DNA from 4 places in the Janthinobacterium sp. HH102 genome. Region 3 is predicted to be linked to each of the others. Evidence: predicted binding sites of a transcription regulator. Region 3 holds the regulator's gene; each other region holds the start of a gene.
What was found. The regulator sigma-54, encoded in region 3, starts transcription at its own class of promoters, with help from an activator protein. The targets are predictions, from matches to a motif close to TGGCANGNAANCTGCTTT.

Region 1 (4,652 bases), 510 kb from region 3:
GCGCAATCCGCAGGCAAAGCTGGTGTGCATCGATATTTCGCCGCATGCCACGACACAGGCGATGGAGCGCGAGGATATCCTGAATATCGGCGGTTTTTCCGACGACGTCTTCAAGATCATCGCCGCCTTTGCCGCCGGTCAGCTGGACCCGGCCCACTGGGTGGGAGAAATCGCCGCCCTCGATGTCGCGGCACCAGCTTGTTGACGTAAGGCGCACGAATGCGGACAGGACTACATGAGAGACGTCCTGTCCAGGCTTGTCATGCGCCGCAGTACCCCGAATGCCGACAGGATTACATCGATCAGCCGCGTCAAACCGGTCTGCCAGGCACATTGCGCCTGGCAGAAAATCCTGTCCCCCCTTGTCGGGTTGTCGTATTGATGAATGCCGGTGGAACTACATCCAGAGCCGATGCGTCGGCAATGTTTCACCAATCCTTGTCATCACCCCCTATACAATAGAAGAAGAGCATAGCGATGAAAAACGAAGAATACGAAGTTCTGCATACCGAAGGCAGCCGTCCCGTGAAAATGTGGACGCGTGGCGTGCCTGTCGAAGAAGCGGCCAAAAAACAATTGCGCAACACGGCGACCCTGCCGTTCATCTACAAGCACATCGCCGTCATGCCCGACGTCCACCTGGGTAAAGGGTCGACCATCGGCAGCGTGATCCCTACCCTGGGTGCCGTGATTCCGGCGGCAGTGGGCGTCGATATCGGTTGCGGCATGATGGCGGCGAAAACCACGCTGACGGCCAGCGATTTGCCCGATAATCTGGGGCCGCTGCGCAGCGCCATCGAGCGCGCCATTCCACACGGGATGTCGCCGAAGACGCGCGGTCACCGCGGCCGCGACGAGGGTTCCTGGCAGACGCCGCCCTCGGTGGTTGATGCCGCGTGGCTGCAGCTGAAGGATGAATTCGACGCCATCTGCCTGAAAACGCCCAAGCTGAAGAACACGAATAACTATCGTCACCTGGGAACTTTGGGCAGCGGTAACCACTTCGTCGAAGTCTGTCTCGATGAACAGGGTTCTGTATGGTTCATGCTGCATTCCGGTTCGCGCGGCGTGGGCAATGCCATCGGTACGCATTTCATCGAACTGGCCAAGCAGGATATGCGTACCCACTTCATCAACCTGCCCGACCAGGACCTGGCCTATCTGGCCGAAGGCACGCAGCATTACGACGATTACGTGGAAGCGGTGGGCTGGGCCCAGCGTTTCGCGCGCAACAACCGCGAAGTGATGATGCAAAACCTGATCGCGGCCGTGCGCACGGTCATCCATAAGCCGTTCCAGACGCATGTGGAAGCCGTCAACTGCCACCATAACTATGTGCAGAAGGAGCACCACTTCGGCAAGGACGTGCTGGTCACGCGCAAGGGCGCCGTCTCGGCCCGCGCCGGCGAACTGGGGATCATTCCCGGTTCCATGGGCGCGAAGAGTTTTATCGTGCGCGGCAAGGGTAATGCGGACAGTTTCCATAGCTGCAGCCACGGCGCGGGACGCACGATGAGCCGTACGGAAGCGAAGCGGCGCTTCAACCTGGACGACCAGATCCGCGCCACGCAAGGCGTGGAATGCCGCAAGGATGAAAACGTGATCGATGAAATTCCAATGGCCTACAAGGATATCGATGCGGTGATGCTGGCACAGCGCGAGCTGGTCGACGTCGTGCATATCCTGAAGCAGGTCGTTTGCGTCAAAGGTTAATAAAGAGAAAGTACAGATGATAGAAATTGATGGAGCGCAAGGTGAAGGCGGCGGACAGATTTTGCGCTCGGCGCTGAGCCTGTCGATGATCACGGGGCAGCCGTTCCGGCTGACGAATATTCGCGCGGGGCGGGACAAGCCCGGCTTGTTGCGCCAGCATTTGCTGGCCGTGCAGGCAGCGACCGCCATTTGCGGGGCGCGCACGACGCCGGTGGTGCTGCGCGCAGCCAGCCTGGAATTCGTGCCTGGCCCCATACGCGGCGGCGATTACCGCTTTGCCATCGGCAGCGCCGGCAGCTGCACCCTGGTGTTGCAAACCTTGCTGCCGGCTCTGCTGTATGCGGATGGGCCGTCTACCGTGCGCATCAGCGGCGGCACGCACAATGCCATGGCGCCGCCCGTGCATTTTTTGCAGCGCGCGTATGGCCGCATCCTGGAACAGATGGGCGCCGAGGTGGAGATTACGCAGCAGCGCTATGGCTTTCATCCCGCAGGTGGTGGCGAGGTGCTGGCCACCGTGCAACCGTGCCAGCGTTTGCGGCCCATTTCACTGCTGCAGCGCGGCGAGCGGAAGGCCGGGTATGCGGAAAGCGTGGTGGCGGGCGTGCATGTGAACGTGGCGCAGCGCGAGCTCGAGCGTGTCGCCGACGGCATGGGCTGGAGCGGCAAGCAGCTGCGTCTCGTCGGCTTGCCGGCGGAGCAGGGACCGGGCAACGTCCTGTTGCTGACATTGGAACATGAGCACGTCACGGAAGTATTTACGTCGTTCGGCGAAAAGCACTTGCTGGCCGAATCCGTGGCCAAGCGCCTGTTGAACGAGGTGCGCGCCTATCTCAAGACGGACGCGGCCGTGGGCGAGCACCTGGCGGACCAGCTCTTGCTGCCGATGGCGCTGGCCGGCGGCGGTAGCTTCAGTTGCAACAAGGTGTCGCAGCATGCGTTGACGAATGCGGACGTGATTGCCCGCTTCTTGCCCGTGCGTATCACTTTCGAGCAGCAGGCGCAGGGCAGCATCTGCACGGTGGCCGCCGCCTGACGCGCGCGGTGACACAATCGCTGTTGCAGCTGCTCCAAATTGATACATGGGCGGCCCGATGTGGGGCATATACGCATGGCATGGCATTTGCTCTTCTTGGATATTCACTAAAAAAACCAAGGAGACCAGCATGACCTATTCCATCCGTACTCTGCTCGGCGTGGCCGCCGCCGGCGCCGTTGCCCTCACCTCCCTGCTGACCTTGCCGCATGCCTATGCGCACGGCAATGTCACGCCGCAAGGCGTCGACACCACGGGCTTGCCCAAGGTGGGCGACAAGTGGCTCGAGCAAAACCCGTATCGCGGCAACAAGCTGGCCCTGACGGTGGGCACCTCGGCCTATAACCAGAATTGCGCGCGCTGCCACGGCATCGAAGCCATTTCGGGCGGCATCGCGCCGGACTTGCGCCAGCTGGACCGTGATTGCTTCGGTATCAAGAATGAGACAAAGAAACAGGCGTGCTACAAGGAAACGGATAATTATTTCCTGGCGACCATCCGTCACGGTAAAGTGCGTAATGGCGCCGTGTACATGCCGCCGTTCGAGGGCGTATTCAACCAGGAAGCGATGTGGGCCATCAAGACCTACCTGGAAACCCGCCGCGAGTCTAATTAGGTCGAACTGATAACGAAGGAGTTCCATGCGTTCATTTCAACTCCGTGGCGCGCGCGCGATGCTCTCGCTCGCTTGCATGGCGCTGTGCGCGGCCGCGCCGGCGCGCGCCGATTGGCAGAAAGTGCAGCAGTCGGGCAGCCTGAAGGTGGCTGTGTATAACGAGTTCGCGCCGTTTTCCGACAAGGGCGCGGGCATCGATATCGACATCGCCGAAGCGCTGGCGAAAAAGCTGGGGCTGAAACTGAGCTTGCTGCCCTTTCCCGCCGGCGAAAACCTCAACGACGACTTGCGCAATATGGTGTGGAAGGGGCATTACCTCGGCTATGGTCCCGCCGACGTAATGCTGCACGTGCCGGTCGACAAGAAATTGATGGCGGACAACGACAAGGTCGAGATATTCGCGCCGTACTACGTGGAAACCGTGCGCCTGACGCGCAGCGCGCAAGCCGTACCGCAATTCGATGGCGTCGCCAGCCTCGCAGGCAAGCGTATCGGCGTGGAAAAGGTGTCGATCGCGGCCATGCTGATGCTGGGCGAAGACAATGGCAGATACCGCGACGATGTGCGCATCTTCGATACGGCCGCCGAAGCCTTGCAGCAATTGCAGGCCGGCCAGCTCGACGCCGTGCTGGCCAACCGATCGGAAATCGAATCGGTGCTGAAAAGCGATCCCGCTTTCCCCATGAATGAAGTGGCGTTCGCCCGCTTGCCGCGTGCCGGCTGGGCCGTGGGCCTGGCCGTCAGCAAGCAACAGCTCGACGTGGCCAAGTTACTGCAGGCGGCCATGAACGAGATGGCGGCCAGCGGTGAATTGAAAGCCATCTTTGAGAAGCATGGCGTGAAGGAAGCGCGGCCCTGATTTAGCTTGCTCTCGTTGAAAAGCCCGCGCATCTTCCGATGCGCGGGCTTTTTAATTAGAAGGAATACATGGCGCTGACGCCTAACAACCAGTTGCGCCCCGGCGCCGCTTCATAGTAGCGCTTGTTGCTGTCGCCGACGATGACGGAGCCCACGTAGGTCTTGTCGAAAAGATTATTCAGGCGGGCAAACTCCTTGAAGCGCCAATTCCCTACGTTTTGTTTGGCGTTGAAGCGGGCATTGAACACCGTGTAGCCGGGTGCCGGCTTTTCGCTGTTGCTGTCTTCCGCGTAGACCTGGTTGCTGGCCACGCTTTCCACTGCCGCGCCGAAACGGTCCAGCGTGTCTTTCCAGGCCAGTTCCGCGAACAGGTTAGCGCTGGGCACGCCCGGCAAGCGGCTGCCTTCGCGTACGCTGCCGAACGCCTGG
Region 2 (4,652 bases), 2.9 Mb from region 3:
CGTGTACTTGGCGACGTAGCGCTTGGCGCGGAAATTGTCGCTGCGTGCCGTGTCGGGCGCCAGGGCGCCCCGCTGCACCTTCATCTTGTGCGCCGTCTGCCAGGTGCGCATGATCACTTCGCCGACTCGCCCCATCGCCTGCGAATCGGACGACATCATCGAGATGGCGCCGATATCGTGCAGAATGTCTTCGGCGGCGATGGTTTCGCGGCGGATGCGCGACTCGGCAAAGGCCACGTCTTCGGCAATGGCCGGGTCCAGGTGGTGGCACACCATCAGCATGTCCAGGTGCTCGTCGAGCGTGTTGACGGTGAAGGGGCGCGTGGGGTTGGTCGACGAGGGCAGCACGTTGGACTGGCCCACGGCGGCGATGATGTCGGGCGCATGGCCGCCGCCCGCCCCTTCCGTGTGAAACGTGTGGATGGTGCGGTCCTTGAAGGCGGCCAGGGTGTGCTCGAGAAATCCGCCCTCGTTGAGGGTGTCGCTGTGCAGCGCCACCTGGATATTCATGCGGTCCGCGACGGACAGGCAATTGTCGATGGCGGCCGGCGTGCTGCCCCAGTCCTCGTGCAGTTTCAGGCCGATGGCGCCCGCGCGCACCTGTTCTTCCAGCGGCAGCGGCAAGCTGACGTTACCTTTGCCCATGAAGCCCAGGTTCATCGGAAAGGCGTCGGCGGCCGTCAGCATGGCGTGCAAGTGCCACGGTCCCGGCGTGCAGGTGGTGGCGGCCGTGCCCACGGCCGGCCCCGTGCCGCCGCCCAGCATGGTGGTCACGCCGCTCATCAGGGCTTCCTCGATCTGCTGCGGGCAGATGAAATGGATGTGCGTGTCGACGCCGCCGGCAGTGACGATCATGCCTTCGCCGGCGATGATTTCCGTGGCGCCGCCGATGGGGAGCGTGACGCCGGGCTGGATATCGGGGTTGCCCGCCTTGCCGATGCCGAAGATCAGCCCGTTTTTCAGGCCGATGTCGGCCTTCACGATGCCCCAGTGGTCGAGGATGACGGCATTCGTGATGACGGTGTCCATCACCTCGGCCGCGCAGCGCTGCGACTGGCCCATGCCGTCGCGGATCACCTTGCCGCCGCCGAATTTCACTTCTTCGCCGTAGATCGCGTAGTCATGCTCGATCTCGATGAACAGTTCCGTGTCGGCCAGGCGGATGCGGTCGCCCTTGGTGGGGCCGAACATCTCGGCATACGCGCTGCGGGGAATGCTGGCCATCTCAATCCTTTCCCGGTGGTGTGTCTTGCAGTTCGCCCATCACTTCGCCGTTGAAGCCGTAGACCTTGCGTTCGCCCGCCAGCGCCACCAGTTCCACCGTGCGCTGCTGGCCCGGTTCGAAGCGCACGGCCGTGCCGGCCGTGATATTGAGGCGCATACCGTAGGCACGCCAGCGCTCGAAGGCCAGCGCCGGATTGACTTCAAAAAAGTGAAAGTGCGAGCCGACCTGGATGGGCCGGTCGCCACGGTTGGCCACCACCACGGTGGCCGTGGCGCGCCCCGCATTCAAGCTGATTTCGCCTTCTTCCAATTGGTATTCGCCTGGGGTCATGAGGGGCTCCTGTCAATGTCGCTTGTAGGTTACGGTATCGGGTGGTGCACGGTCACCAGCTTGCTGCCATCGGGGAACGTCGCTTCCACCTGGATGTCGGGGATCATCTCGGCGATGCCGTCCATGACGTCGGCGCGCGAGAGTATCTTGGTGCCGTCCGACATCAGCTGCGCCACCGACTTGCCGTCGCGCGCGCCCTCCATGATGGCGGCGCTGATCAGGGCCACCGCTTCCGGGTAATTCAATTTCAAGCCGCGCGCCAGGCGCCGTTCGGCCAGCAGCGCGGCCGTAAAAATGAGCAGCTTGTCTTTTTCGCGGGGAGTCAGATCCATGGTTTTCCTTGCGCTTCTTTCCTGATTAAGTGTTCCAGATGCTAAGTGTTCCAGATGCGGGGCACGACGGCGTCGCGTCCCAGCATGGCGGGGCGCAGCAACTGCCAGGCGGCCAGCATGATGCGGCGCGCCGCCTCGCTGTCGCCGCACAGCAGGCGCACCACCACCAGCGATTTCATGTGCGTGGCGCCAAACGCGGCTCCTTCCGGCACGGCGATGTCGCGCACGGCCGCCAGCACGGCGGAAGAAACGGGCCGGCCGACGGCGATCAGGGTGGCGCATACCGTGTGCCCGCCCAATCCCAGCGGGCTGGCCATCAGGGCGCCGCCGGCAGCCAGCACACCCTGCTCCCACCACAGCAGCTTGCCGCCGCGGCGGATCTGCACCTGCTGGCTGATGCTGCCCGTGTTAAAAATTTCGCCTGCGGCGCTGCGGCCCAGGCAAACGATGTCGCAGCCGATGTAGCCGGCGTCCGCCGCCAGGTCCACCTCATGGCGCAGGCGCACGCAGGCCTGGTCGAAGAAAATGCTTTCCTGCGGCAGCCACTCGATGGCGGCGCCGCTGCCCGCGCGCAGCACGATGTGCTGGCCCGAGACATGGCCGTTGGCGCGGTACCATTTGGCGGCGCCCGGCGACGTGAGCAAGGCGTGTGCGCCCTCGCCCGCCGTGGCGTCGACGGCCAGCTGGTCGCCGCCCACCACGCCGCCGGGCGGATGGATGATGATGGCGTGGCAGACGGCATCGCCTTCCGGATACAGGGGCTTTTGCACGCGCAGGGGGCCGCTGTGCGTGCGTTCGACGAGGCGGCTGACGCCATCGTGCAGCGCGAAGCCCAGGCGCAGGTGCGCCTGCCAGGCGCCGTGTGCGCTGGCTGGTGGAGGCATGACTGGGTGGCTGCTGTCTGGCATGCGGGCAATCGCGTAAATAAGCGATTACCTAAGCAGGATATGTGCCAGCATCAGGTGAAGGAAACGTGAGAATTGTGCACCGCGTTGCAGCGAATGCACCGCCATAGTGCAGCGACCGCACCGCGGCGCTTATGCCTCGGCCATGGCCAGGGTGCGCCGTTCGCGCAGCAAGGCCGTAAACAGTGCGGCGCCCAGGGGGCGGCTGAAATAATAGCCCTGCATTTCGTCGCAGCCGTGTTCCGTCAGGAAGGCGACCTGCTCGCGCGTTTCCACGCCTTCGGCGATGACGCGCATGTCGAGGTTGTGCGCCAGCGAGATGACGGAACGGGCGATGGCCGCGTCGCTGCTGCTGGTGGTGACGTCGTCGACAAAGGATTTGTCGATCTTCAGCACGTCGATGGGAAAGCGCTTCAGGTAACCGAGGCTGGAATAGCCGGTGCCGAAGTCGTCGAGCGAAATGCCTACGCCGATGTCCTTCAGGCGCGTGAGGGCCGCCACGGCCTTGTCCGGGTCGCCCATCACCGTGCTTTCCGTGATCTCGATGCCCAGGCAGGCGGGCGCGATGCCGTACTTGCGCAGGGCCGCCTCGACGAAGGGCACCGTGCGGTCCTGCGCGAACTGCTTGCCGGACAGGTTGACGGCCACCTTGATGCTGCCCAGGCCCGCATCGTGCCACACGCGGATCTGCGCACACACGCTTTCAAGCACCCATTCTCCGATAGCCGTGATCAAGCCATATTCCTCGGCCAGCGCGATGAACAGGCCGGGCGGCACCTTGCCCAGCACAGGATTATTCCAGCGCAATAACGCTTCCGCGCCCAGCATGGCGCCCGTGCGCAAGCACATCTGCGGCTGGTAATGCACTTCGAATTCATCGCGGCCGATGGCGCCGCGCAGCTGCTGCTGCATGGCCAGGCGGGCGCGGATATCGCTGCCCATGCGCTCCGTGAAGAAGGCGTAGTGGTCGCGCCCCATTTCCTTGGCGCGCACGAGGGCCGTGTCGGCGTGGCGCAGCACGTCGTCGAGGCTGTCGCCGTCTGCCGGGCACATGGCGATGCCGATGCTGGTGGTCAGCGCCAGGCGCTCGCCGTCAACACTCAATTCTTCGCGCAAGCCGGCCAGGATGGTTTGCGCCAGCCCCAGGGTACGTCCCAGCAGGGCATCGTCCTGCAGCAGGATCTGGAATTCGTCGCCGCCCTGGCGCACCACGGTGTCACCCTCGCGTACGCAGCCGGACAGGAAGCGCGCCACCACCTGCAGCGCCTTGTCGCCGACGGCCTGGCCGTGCGAATCGTTGATGTTCTTGAAGCGGTCCAGGTCCAGGCACATCAGCACCACCTGCTGGCTGTCGCGCACGGCGTTCGCGCGCGCCTGTTCGAAGCGCTCGCGCAGCAGCACGCGGTTCGGCAAACCCGTCAGCGCGTCGTGGTAGGAAAGGAAATCGATCAGATGCTGCTCGGCCTTGCGCTCGCTGATGTCGAGGAACACGCCCACATAGTTGACGACGGCGCCATCGGGCCCGTGCACGGTGGAGACGCTGAGCAGGCAGGGATAGGTGTCGCCGCTCTTGCGCCGCGTCTGCACCTCGCCCGACCAGCAGCCGCTGCTGCGCAAGCCCTGGCGCAGGGCCAGCAGCACCGCTTCGCCCGTGTATTCGGCATGCAGGCGCATGATGTCCGTGCCCACCACTTCCTGCGCCGCGTAGCCGGTGATGCGGGTAAAGGCGGGATTGGCCGTGACGATGATGCCGGCCGGATCGGTGATCAGGATGGCGTCCTGGGTCGCTTCGAAGACCTGGCCCGACAGGCGCAGCAATTCTTCATTGGCGCGGCGGATCTGCACTTCGCGCGCCAGCGT
Region 3 (4,652 bases):
CGTGGAATACGACAACAAGACGGAAGTGGTGAAACTGTTTTCCAAGGCCAAGCTGACGCGCCTGGAGGGCACGAAAGTGACGGATGTGGCCAATGGCGCCTTCATCTCGTACGACAGCCGCAAGGAAGTATTCAAGATGGAAAATTCCGACAGCGGCACCAGCACCTCCGATGGCGGCAGCGTGCGCATGGTGATCCAGCCGAAGACCAAGGCGCCCGCGGCGGAGAAAGCGCCGGCCACACCTGTGCCAGGAACGAAATAATGGACAATACCCGTTGCGGCAGCACCCTGATCGTTCGCGGACTGCAGAAAACCTATGGCAAGCGGCAAGTCGTGCATGATGTCTCGCTGCAAGTCGAATGCGGCGAAGTGGTGGGGCTGCTGGGCCCGAACGGCGCCGGCAAGACCACCTCGTTCTACATGATCGTCGGCCTGGTGCCGTCGGATGGCGGCAGCATCGACATCAGCGGCGTGGACATTTCCAGCCTGCCGATCCACCGCCGCGCACAGATGGGCCTGTCGTATCTGCCGCAGGAGGCGTCCGTGTTCCGCAAGCTGACGGTGGAAGACAATATCCGCGCCGTGCTGGAAATCCAGACCGTCGAAGGCCGTCCTTTGAAGAAGGCCGAGATCGAGGAACGCCTGGATAAACTGCTGGCCGACTTGCAGATTGAAAAGTTGCGCGAGAACCAGGCGCTGTCCCTGTCGGGCGGCGAGCGCCGCCGCGTGGAAATCGCCCGCGCCCTGGCCACCGATCCCCGTTTCGTGCTGCTCGACGAACCGTTCGCCGGCGTCGACCCGATCGCCGTGATCGAGATCCAGCGCATCGTGCGCTTCTTGAAGGAGCGCAATATCGGCGTGCTGATCACCGATCATAATGTGCGCGAGACGCTGGGTATCTGCGACCGTGCCTACATCATCAACCAGGGCTCGGTACTGGCGTCGGGACGCCCCGACGACATCATCGCGAACGAGTCGGTACGCCGGGTCTATCTGGGCGAACACTTCCGCATGTAAGCCAATGAAACAATCATTGCAGCTGCGCACTTCGCAGCACCTGGCACTGACGCCGCAGTTGCAGCAATCGATACGCCTGTTGCAATTGTCTACTCTGGAATTGCATCAGGAACTCGAGCAACTGCTGACGGACAATCCCTTGCTCGAGCGCCTCGACGATCCGCTCGACCGTTCGCTGCGCCTGCTGTCCGACGGGGCTTTGAGCTCCACGGCCGCGCCGGCCGAAGCGCCGCCCCAGCCGCCAGGCCAGGAGGCGCCCGCGGCGCCGGCCGAAGCGGAAACCTTTGACGGCGAGGCGGGCGAGGGCCCGGCCGCCGCGGATGGCGGCGACAGCGACTGGAGCGAAGCGAGCCGGGGCAAGGCGCCCGACGACGAAGATTCCCGCCCGCAACTGGAGGCCCATCACTGCACCCTGCGCGAACACCTGATGGAGCAGATGCGCGTGACGGTGCTCGAATTGCGCGACCGCGCGCTGGTCGAGCTGATCATCGACGCGCTCGACGACAATGGCTACCTGGAAGAGTCGCTCGACGACATCCTGGCGCGTCTGCCGGAAGAGCTGGAAATCGATGCCGACGAGATGCGCACGGCCTTGTCGCTGCTGCAAAGTTTCGATCCGCCCGGCGTGGGCGCGCGCAATGCGTCCGAATGCCTGGCGCTGCAAATCAAGCGCTTGCCGCACATTGCCATGGTGACGCGGCGCATGGCCCTCGTCATCGTGGAAAAGCACCTGGCCTGGTTTGCCCAGCGCGATTTCAACAAGCTGAAAAAAGCCCTCGATTGCGACGATGAAGACTTGCGTGAAGCGCAGACGGTAATTCGCCAGTGCAACCCGCATCCGGGCGCCGTGTTCGCTGCGGACGTGTCCGATTACGTGGTGCCCGACGTCGTCGTCAAGCGCGCGCGCAATGGCTGGCAAGTGACCCTGAACAACGACGTCATGCCGCGCCTGCGCGTCAATGCCATGTACGCCAACTTGCTCAAGCAGGGCAAGGGCGAGGGCGCCATGGGTGCACAGTTGCAGGAAGCCAAGTGGCTGATCAAGAATATGCGCCAGCGCTTCGACACGATTCTGCGCGTGGCGCAGGCGATAGTAGAAAGACAAAAGAACTTTTTCTCGCATGGGGCCGTTGCCATGCGCCCCCTTGTGCTCCGTGAAATAGCTGATACACTGGGTTTACACGAGAGTACTATCTCGCGGGTAACAACTCAAAAGTACATGCTGACCCCGCACGGCATGTTCGAGTTGAAATATTTCTTTGGTAGCCACGTCGCCACCGAAGCGGGGGGCGAAGCGTCATCGACGGCGATACGGGCATTGATCGTGCAACTGACAGGAGCAGAAGACCCTAAAAATCCTTTATCCGACAGTAAGATTGCGGACATGCTGGGGGAACAAGGCATGGTGATTGCGCGACGTACTGTTGCCAAATACCGGGAAGCATTAAAAATTCCGCCAGTGAGCCTGCGTAAGTGTTTGTAAGTTTTTTTCGGTTCCTCTGCGGGCCGGATACGATGGACCGCACGAACCCGATCATCTTTAGGAGTGTGTATGAATCTCACCATCAGCGGACATCATCTCGAAGTGACACCAGCCATCCGTGAATACGTACAAACGAAGCTGGAGCGCGTGAAACGTCATTTCGATCAAGTTATCGATATCGCCGTGATTCTGACCGTGGATAACCTCAAAGAGAAAGAAAAACGTCAAAAGGCCGAAGTCAACCTGCGTCTGAGTGGCAAAACTGTCTATGTGGAAAGCCTGGCGCACGACCTGTATGCCGCGATCGATACCCTGATCGACAAGCTCGATAGGCAAGTGATGAAATACAAAACCAAAGTGCAAGGGCACGGTAAAGAGGCGATCAAGCATCTGCCAGACAGTTCGGAAGAAGAATTCGCCCCCGCCTAAGCGGCCCGCGACTTTCAACCGGCTGTGATCAACTAAGGGCGCACATTGCGCCCTTTTTTGCGTCCAGCGAAACGCAATGTTCGCCGCGCAGGCGCTAGAATGTTTGCACTTTCACTTCTTTCCTGCCTGCCATGAGCGACCTCGTCCAGATTTCCATCCGCCACCGCACGGGCCACATCGTGCTCGACCGTCCGAAAGCCTTGAATTCCCTGTCGCTGGAGATGGTGCGCGCCCTGAGCGCGGCCTTGCTGGCCTGGCGCGACGATCCGCAGGTGGACGCCGTGGTGATCCGCTCCAGCAGCGAAAAAGCCCTGTGCGCGGGTGGCGACATCCGTTTCTTTTACGACGCGGGCCTGGCCACGCCGCAGGGCGGCAGCGCCTTGCTGGAAGATTTCTTTACGGAAGAATATGCTTTAAATCATCTGATTCACTTCTACCCGAAACCGTATATCGCCGTCATGGATGGGGTGGTGATGGGCGGCGGCATGGGCGTGGCGCAAGCGGGGCCCGGCAACCGCCTGCGCATCGTCACGGGCCGCACGCGCATGGCTATGCCGGAAGTCAATATCGGCCTGTTCCCCGACGTGGGCGGCAGTTACTTTTTATCCCGTCTGGCGGGTCAGCTGGGCCTGTACCTGGGCTTGACGGGTTTGACGATCAACGCGGCCGACGCCCTGTACACGGGCCTGGCCGACGTGTATCTGCCCGAGGCGCAGATGGGGGCGCTGCTGGCCCTGTTCGAGTCCACGCCGGGCGAAGGCTTGCCGGTCGCCATCAAGGCGCTGGCGGCGCCTTTCCAGGCCGAGGCGGGCGCTTCCCCCCTGGCCACGGCGCGCGCGGCGCTGGACCGCCACTTCAGCGCGGGTTCGGTGGCCGCCATCATGGCCTCGCTGGCGCAGGATGACGGCGCGTTCGCGGCGAAGGCGCTGGCGGCCATGCGCCTGCGCTCGCCCTTGATGATGTCGGTGACCCTGGAGTTGCTGCAGCGGGGCGCCCACCTGGGCGTGGCCGATTGCCTGCGCATGGAGCGCACGGTGGTGCGCCACAATTTCGAACATGGCGAAGTGCTCGAGGGCGTGCGCGCGCTGGTGGTCGACAAGGACAATACCCCACGCTGGCAGCCTGCCAGCCTGGACGAGGTCGACGCGGCCATGGTGGCGCGCTTCTTTGCGCCCGTCTGGCCGGCGCAAGCCCATCCGCTGCGCCACCTCGACTGATTAAGAACGCTCGCGGTGGCGCAGCACGACTCTTTCTTTGGGGCCGAAATACTGCGCCAGCCGTTCCGCCATGTACACGGAGCGGTGCTGGCCGCCCGTGCAGCCCAGCGCCACCGTCAGGTAGCTGCGGTTGTCGGACTTGAACGACGGCAGCCATTTTTCGATGAAGGCGCGGATGTCGGCCAGCAGCTCCAGCGCGCTCGGTTGCGCGTCGAGGAAGGCGATCACGGGCGCGTCGCGGCCGTCGAGCGGGCGCAGGGCCAGGTCGTAATAGGGATTGGGCAAGGCCCGCACGTCGAAGACGAAATCGGCATCGAGCGGCACGCCCAGCTTGAAGGCGAACGATTCGAAGAACAGGGTCAGCGGCGCGCGCTCTGAGGCGACGATATCCTTGATCCATGCGCGCAATTTGTTGGCGCTCAGTTCCGAGGTATCGATCACATGGCCCAGCTGTTCGATGGCCGACAGGCGTTCGCGTTCTTCCGAGATGCACTCGATCAGGGTGC
Region 4 (4,652 bases), 520 kb from region 3:
CGATCAGCGGCGCTGCCGTCATCGAGTAACCGGCCGCATAGTCGTCGACTTTCTCCTTCCAGACGATCTTGCCCGTATTCTGGTCCAGCGCCACCAGGTAGGCGTCCAGCGTGCCGAAGATCACCAGGTTGCCGTACAGGGCGGCACCGCGGTTGACCACGTCGCAGCAGGGCATGATGCCGTCCGGCAAGCGGTGCTCATACTTCCACAGCTTGGCGCCCGTTTTCAAGTCGACGGCAAAGATGCGCGAATACGATGCCGTGACGAACATCTTGCCGTTATGAATCAACGGCTGCGATTCCTGGCCCCGCTGTTTTTCGCCGCCAAACGAGAACGACCAGGCCGGCACCAGCTTGGCCACGGTCTTGTCATTGATCTGCGTCAAAGGCGAATAGCGCTGGCCCTGCGTGCCCATGCCGAACGACAGCACGCTGGACGGATTCTTTGCCGTGCTGTCGAGCATGGCGGTGGTGACATTGCCCACGTCGGCCGCCTGGGCCAGCGATGCCACACCCAAACCGATGAGTATCCCCATGATTTTTTTCTGCACAATCATCTCCCTCTGTTATTAGTATGTGTATGTATCAGGTGCTGCCGTGGTCGTGCGGCTGCGCATGCAGCAAGGCGCACTCTTCATCGGTGAACAGGCGCGAGCGCGTCAAAAAGCGCTTGCCCGTGCCGTTGTCGAGTGAAAACATTCCGCCATTGCCATCGACCACATCGATAATCAACTGGGTATGCTCCCAGTACTCGAATTGCTCGAGTCCCATGTAGAACGGTGCGCCATTCAAATTGCCGAGATAGATATCGGTATCGCTGACATCGAACTCGCCCAGCGCGTAGCACATGGGCGCACTGCCGTCGCAGCAGCCGCCCGACTGGAAAAACATCAGCGGGCCGTGACGCTGGCGCAACTTGTCCATCATTTCCAGCGCCGCATCGGTGGCGACCACCCTGGCAATTGCTGCACTCATGGCACCCCTTTCTGCGCGCCGCGCCTGGACTACGGGCGCGGCGCCTGTTGCCGGTTTAGAAGAAGCCCAGCGCTTTCGGGCTATAGCTCACCAGCAAGTTCTTCGTTTGCTGGTAGTGGTCGAGCATCATCTTATGGTTTTCGCGGCCGATACCCGATTGCTTGTAGCCGCCGAACGCGGCGTGGGCTGGATACAGGTGATAGCAATTGGTCCACACGCGGCCCGCCTGGATGGCGCGGCCCATGCGGAAGGCGCGCGAACCGTCACGCGTCCACAAGCCGGCGCCCAAGCCGTACAAGGTATCGTTGGCAATCGCCAGCGCTTCAGCTTCATCCTTGAAGGTGGTCACGGACACGACCGGTCCAAAAATTTCTTCCTGGAAGATGCGCATCTTGTTGTGCCCCTTGAACACGGTCGGACGCACGTAATAGCCGCCTTCCAGGTCGCCCGCCTGCGTGTTGCGCTCGCCCCCAGCCAGCACCTCGGCGCCTTCCTGGCGGCCGATGTCGAGGTAGGACAGGATTTTTTCCAGCTGCTCCTGCGACGCTTGGGCGCCGATCATGGTGGAAGAATCGAGCGGATTGCCCTGCTTGATGGCGGCCACGCGCTTCAGGGCCCGTTCGATGAATTTCTCGTAGATCGATTCCTGGATCAGCACGCGCGATGGGCAGGTGCACACCTCGCCTTGATTCAGCGCGAACATCGCAAAGCCTTCCAGGCACTTGTCGAAATACTCGTCGTCCGCATCCATCACGTCTTCAAAGAAGATGTTCGGCGATTTGCCGCCCAGCTCCAGGGTGACGGGAATCAGGTTTTGCGCGGCATAGCCCATGATCAGGCGGCCCGTGCCTGTTTCACCCGTGAAGGCGATCTTGGCGATGCGCTTGCTCGAGGCCAGCGGCTTGCCCGCTTCCAGGCCGAAACCGTTGATGATGTTCAACACGCCCGGTGGCAGCAGGTCGCCGATCAGCTCGATCAACACCATGATGGAAGCGGGGGTCTGCTCGGCCGGTTTCAGGACGACGCAATTGCCGGCGGCCAGGGCTGGCGCCAGTTTCCACACGGCCATCAGAATCGGGAAATTCCACGGAATGATCTGGCCCACGACACCCAGCGGCTCGTGGTAGTGGTAGGCATAGGTTTCCGCATCGATTTGCGCGACGGAACCTTCCTGCGCGCGGATGCAGCCGGCGAAGTAACGGAAATGGTCGATGGCCAGCGGAATGTCGGCATTCATCGTTTCGCGGATCGGCTTGCCGTTGTCGATCGTTTCCGCCGTGGCGATCAGGCTCAGGTTCTGTTCGATGCGGTCGGCGATGCGGTTCAGGATATTGGCGCGCTCGGCAGGCGAAGTCTTGCCCCAGGCCTCCTTGGCGGCATGCGCGGCATCCAGCGCCAGCTCGACGTCTTCCGTCGTGGAACGGGCGATTTCGCAAAACGGCAAGCCCGTGATCGGCGTAATGTTAGGAAAGTATTCACCTTTTACTGGTGCAACGAATTTGCCGCCGATGTAATTGTCATAGCGTTGTTTGAAGGGATTGGCTACGCCCAGTTTGCTGATGTCTGCGAGATTCATGTCGTCCTCTATCGGGTTAATTAGAATGGAATTACTTAATTAAAATCAAACGTCCTGGTACAGATGGGGTGAGTACACGCAGTCTTCCGCAAATGCCGTGCCAGCTCGCCATCCCACTACAAACTTAGCCGCTTTTGCCCTTGTTGCAAGGGCGCGGCGTCAATGCCGGTGCGCTTTTCGGCGCATGCCCGGGCTTGAGCCGCGGGAGCGGGCCTGTTTGCGTTTTGAACAAGGTGAAGGCATCCTGTTCCAATCCGGGCCAGCCCTGCGGCATCTCCCCTGCGCCGCTGCACAATGGAACAGGTGTACCAGACTGGAACACCTGTTCCTGTACCGCTACCGAATCACCACGCCCCATGGCAATTCGCCCACGGCGATATCGGCCACCTTGCGCGCGCTGGCCGTATCGATGACGGAGACGCTGTTCGAGCGGCCATTGGCCACGTACAGCTTGGCCCCGTCGGGCGTGATGGCCATGTTCCACGGGCGCTTGCCGACGGGAATGGTGGCCGTCACCTGCTTGCTGGCCGTATCGATCACCATCACCGTACCGTCGATGCCGTTCGAGACATACACTTGCTTGCCGCCGGGATGGACCGCGATGCCGTTGGCATTCTTGCCCGCTGGAATGGTGGCAATGGCCTTGCGCGCCGTCATATCGATCACGTAGACGGCATTGACCAGTTCGCACGCCACGTAGGCAAGGCCCGAATCCGGACTGAAGCCGATGCCGCGCGGACGCAAGCCCACGGCAATGGACGCGACCTGGCGGCGTTGCGCCACGTCGATGACATCGACTTGCTCGGCCTCTTCCGCACTGACCAGCAGCCAGCGCCCATCGGGACTGAACACGGCATGTTCCGGGTTGCGTCCCTGCACCTTGATATCGGCAAGCACGACGCCCGTCTGGCCATCGAGCAAGGCCACGCTATTGTTTTCCTCGACGGCCACGGCCACGTAACGACCGTCGTGCGAGGCGCTCACGCCTTCGGGCGACTTGCCCAGCGCCACCATGCGGACTGGTGCGCCAGCTTCGTTATCGATCAGCAGCAAGGCGCTGCTGGCCGCATCGGTGACAAACAATTGCCGCCCGGTGGGGTCGGCGGCAATGCCGCGCGGACGCTTGCCTGCGGCGATCTGGCGCACGACCTGGTCGGTCGCCGTGTCGATCACGCTCACGGTGCCCGATTTTTCATTGGGGACATAGGCAAAAGGAGCGGCCTGGAGGGCCGTGCTGAAGAGCGCAGGCAGCAGCCAGCACACCTGGCGCAAGCGCGGGAAGAAGTTGGGCATAATCACCTTTTCAATGGCAAAACACAGGAAAAGCGCGCGGTAGCGGCGCATCTGATAATTGCTGCATGCAAACGCCGTGCCACTGACACGCGTATAATTTCCGCCCACCAATGGAGACATGGCAGGCATATTGCTTGATACAACTATGCAGACCTGCGCCGCTCACGCGCTCAAGCAGGCTTTTATTCACATTGGAGAATCCGCATGCAGCATCGTTTCCGCCTGAACACCATCGCCAGCCTGTTTGTCGCCGGCAGCGCCACCCTGGCCCCCCACGTCTTTGCCGCCGAGCCCGCTGACTTGGCCGCCGGGCAACTCATGGATACGGTGGTCATCAGCGGCAGCCGCATCGCCCACCCCAGCCAGGAAGTGCCCGCGTCCATCGACGTCGTCGACAGCACCCGCATCCAGGACGGCCAAATCCGCGTCAATGCCTCGGAAGCGCTGGCCGCCGTGCCGGGTCTGGTCGTACAAAACCGCCAAAACTACGCACAAGACTTGCAAATCTCGTCGCGCGGCTTCGGCGCCCGCTCGGCCTTCGGCGTGCGCGGCGTCAAGCTGATCAGCGATGGCATTCCCGCCAGCATGCCCGACGGGCAAGGCCAGGCTGCCACCTTCAACCTCGATACGGCCGAGCGCATCGAAGTGCTGCGCGGGCCGTTTTCTGCCATCTACGGCAACCATTCGGGCGGCGTGGTCCAGCTGTTTTCCAAGGATGGGCAAAATCCCCCGTCCGTCGAACTGAACGTGACGGGCGGCAGCTTCGGCACCAGCAAGGTGGACCTGTCGGCGCAGGGCCAGGCAGGCGG

Region 1: pedF (cytochrome c-550 PedF) is a predicted target of sigma-54. The motif match lies at 2,826-2,843, and genes of this name have one in related genera.
Region 2: JAB4_RS19635 (urease accessory protein UreD) is a predicted target of sigma-54. The motif match lies at 2,825-2,842, and genes of this name have one in related genera.
Region 4: adh (aldehyde dehydrogenase) is a predicted target of sigma-54. The motif match lies at 2,636-2,653, and genes of this name have one in related genera.

Annotation. Positions count from the first base shown of each region.
Region 1 covers NZ_CP062062.1:1,371,104-1,375,755, forward strand. Annotated here, with positions in the region: gene JAB4_RS06265 (TROVE domain-containing protein) at 1-205, shown strand, start outside; gene JAB4_RS06270 (RtcB family protein) at 478-1,713, shown strand; gene rtcA (RNA 3'-terminal phosphate cyclase) at 1,730-2,749, shown strand; gene pedF (cytochrome c-550 PedF) at 2,880-3,365, shown strand; gene JAB4_RS06285 (transporter substrate-binding domain-containing protein) at 3,391-4,224, shown strand; gene JAB4_RS06290 (TonB-dependent receptor) at 4,280-4,652, opposite strand, start outside.
Region 2 covers NZ_CP062062.1:4,315,483-4,320,134, forward strand. Annotated here, with positions in the region: gene ureC (urease subunit alpha) at 1-1,224, opposite strand, end outside; gene JAB4_RS19625 (urease subunit beta) at 1,226-1,555, opposite strand; gene JAB4_RS19630 (urease subunit gamma) at 1,585-1,887, opposite strand; gene JAB4_RS19635 (urease accessory protein UreD) at 1,929-2,771, opposite strand; gene JAB4_RS19640 (GGDEF domain-containing response regulator) at 2,925-4,652, opposite strand, start outside.
Region 3 covers NZ_CP062062.1:860,694-865,345, forward strand. Annotated here, with positions in the region: gene lptA (lipopolysaccharide transport periplasmic protein LptA) at 1-262, shown strand, start outside; gene lptB (LPS export ABC transporter ATP-binding protein) at 262-1,017, shown strand; gene JAB4_RS03915 (RNA polymerase factor sigma-54) at 1,022-2,500, shown strand; gene raiA (ribosome-associated translation inhibitor RaiA) at 2,570-2,929, shown strand; gene JAB4_RS03925 (enoyl-CoA hydratase/isomerase family protein) at 3,061-4,146, shown strand; gene rapZ (RNase adapter RapZ) at 4,147-4,652, opposite strand, start outside.
Region 4 covers NZ_CP062062.1:1,376,917-1,381,568, reverse strand. Annotated here, with positions in the region: gene JAB4_RS06310 (PQQ-dependent methanol/ethanol family dehydrogenase) at 1-535, opposite strand, end outside; gene JAB4_RS06305 (DUF779 domain-containing protein) at 585-974, opposite strand; gene adh (aldehyde dehydrogenase) at 1,030-2,550, opposite strand; gene JAB4_RS06295 (beta-propeller fold lactonase family protein) at 2,887-3,843, opposite strand; gene JAB4_RS06290 (TonB-dependent receptor) at 4,048-4,652, shown strand, end outside.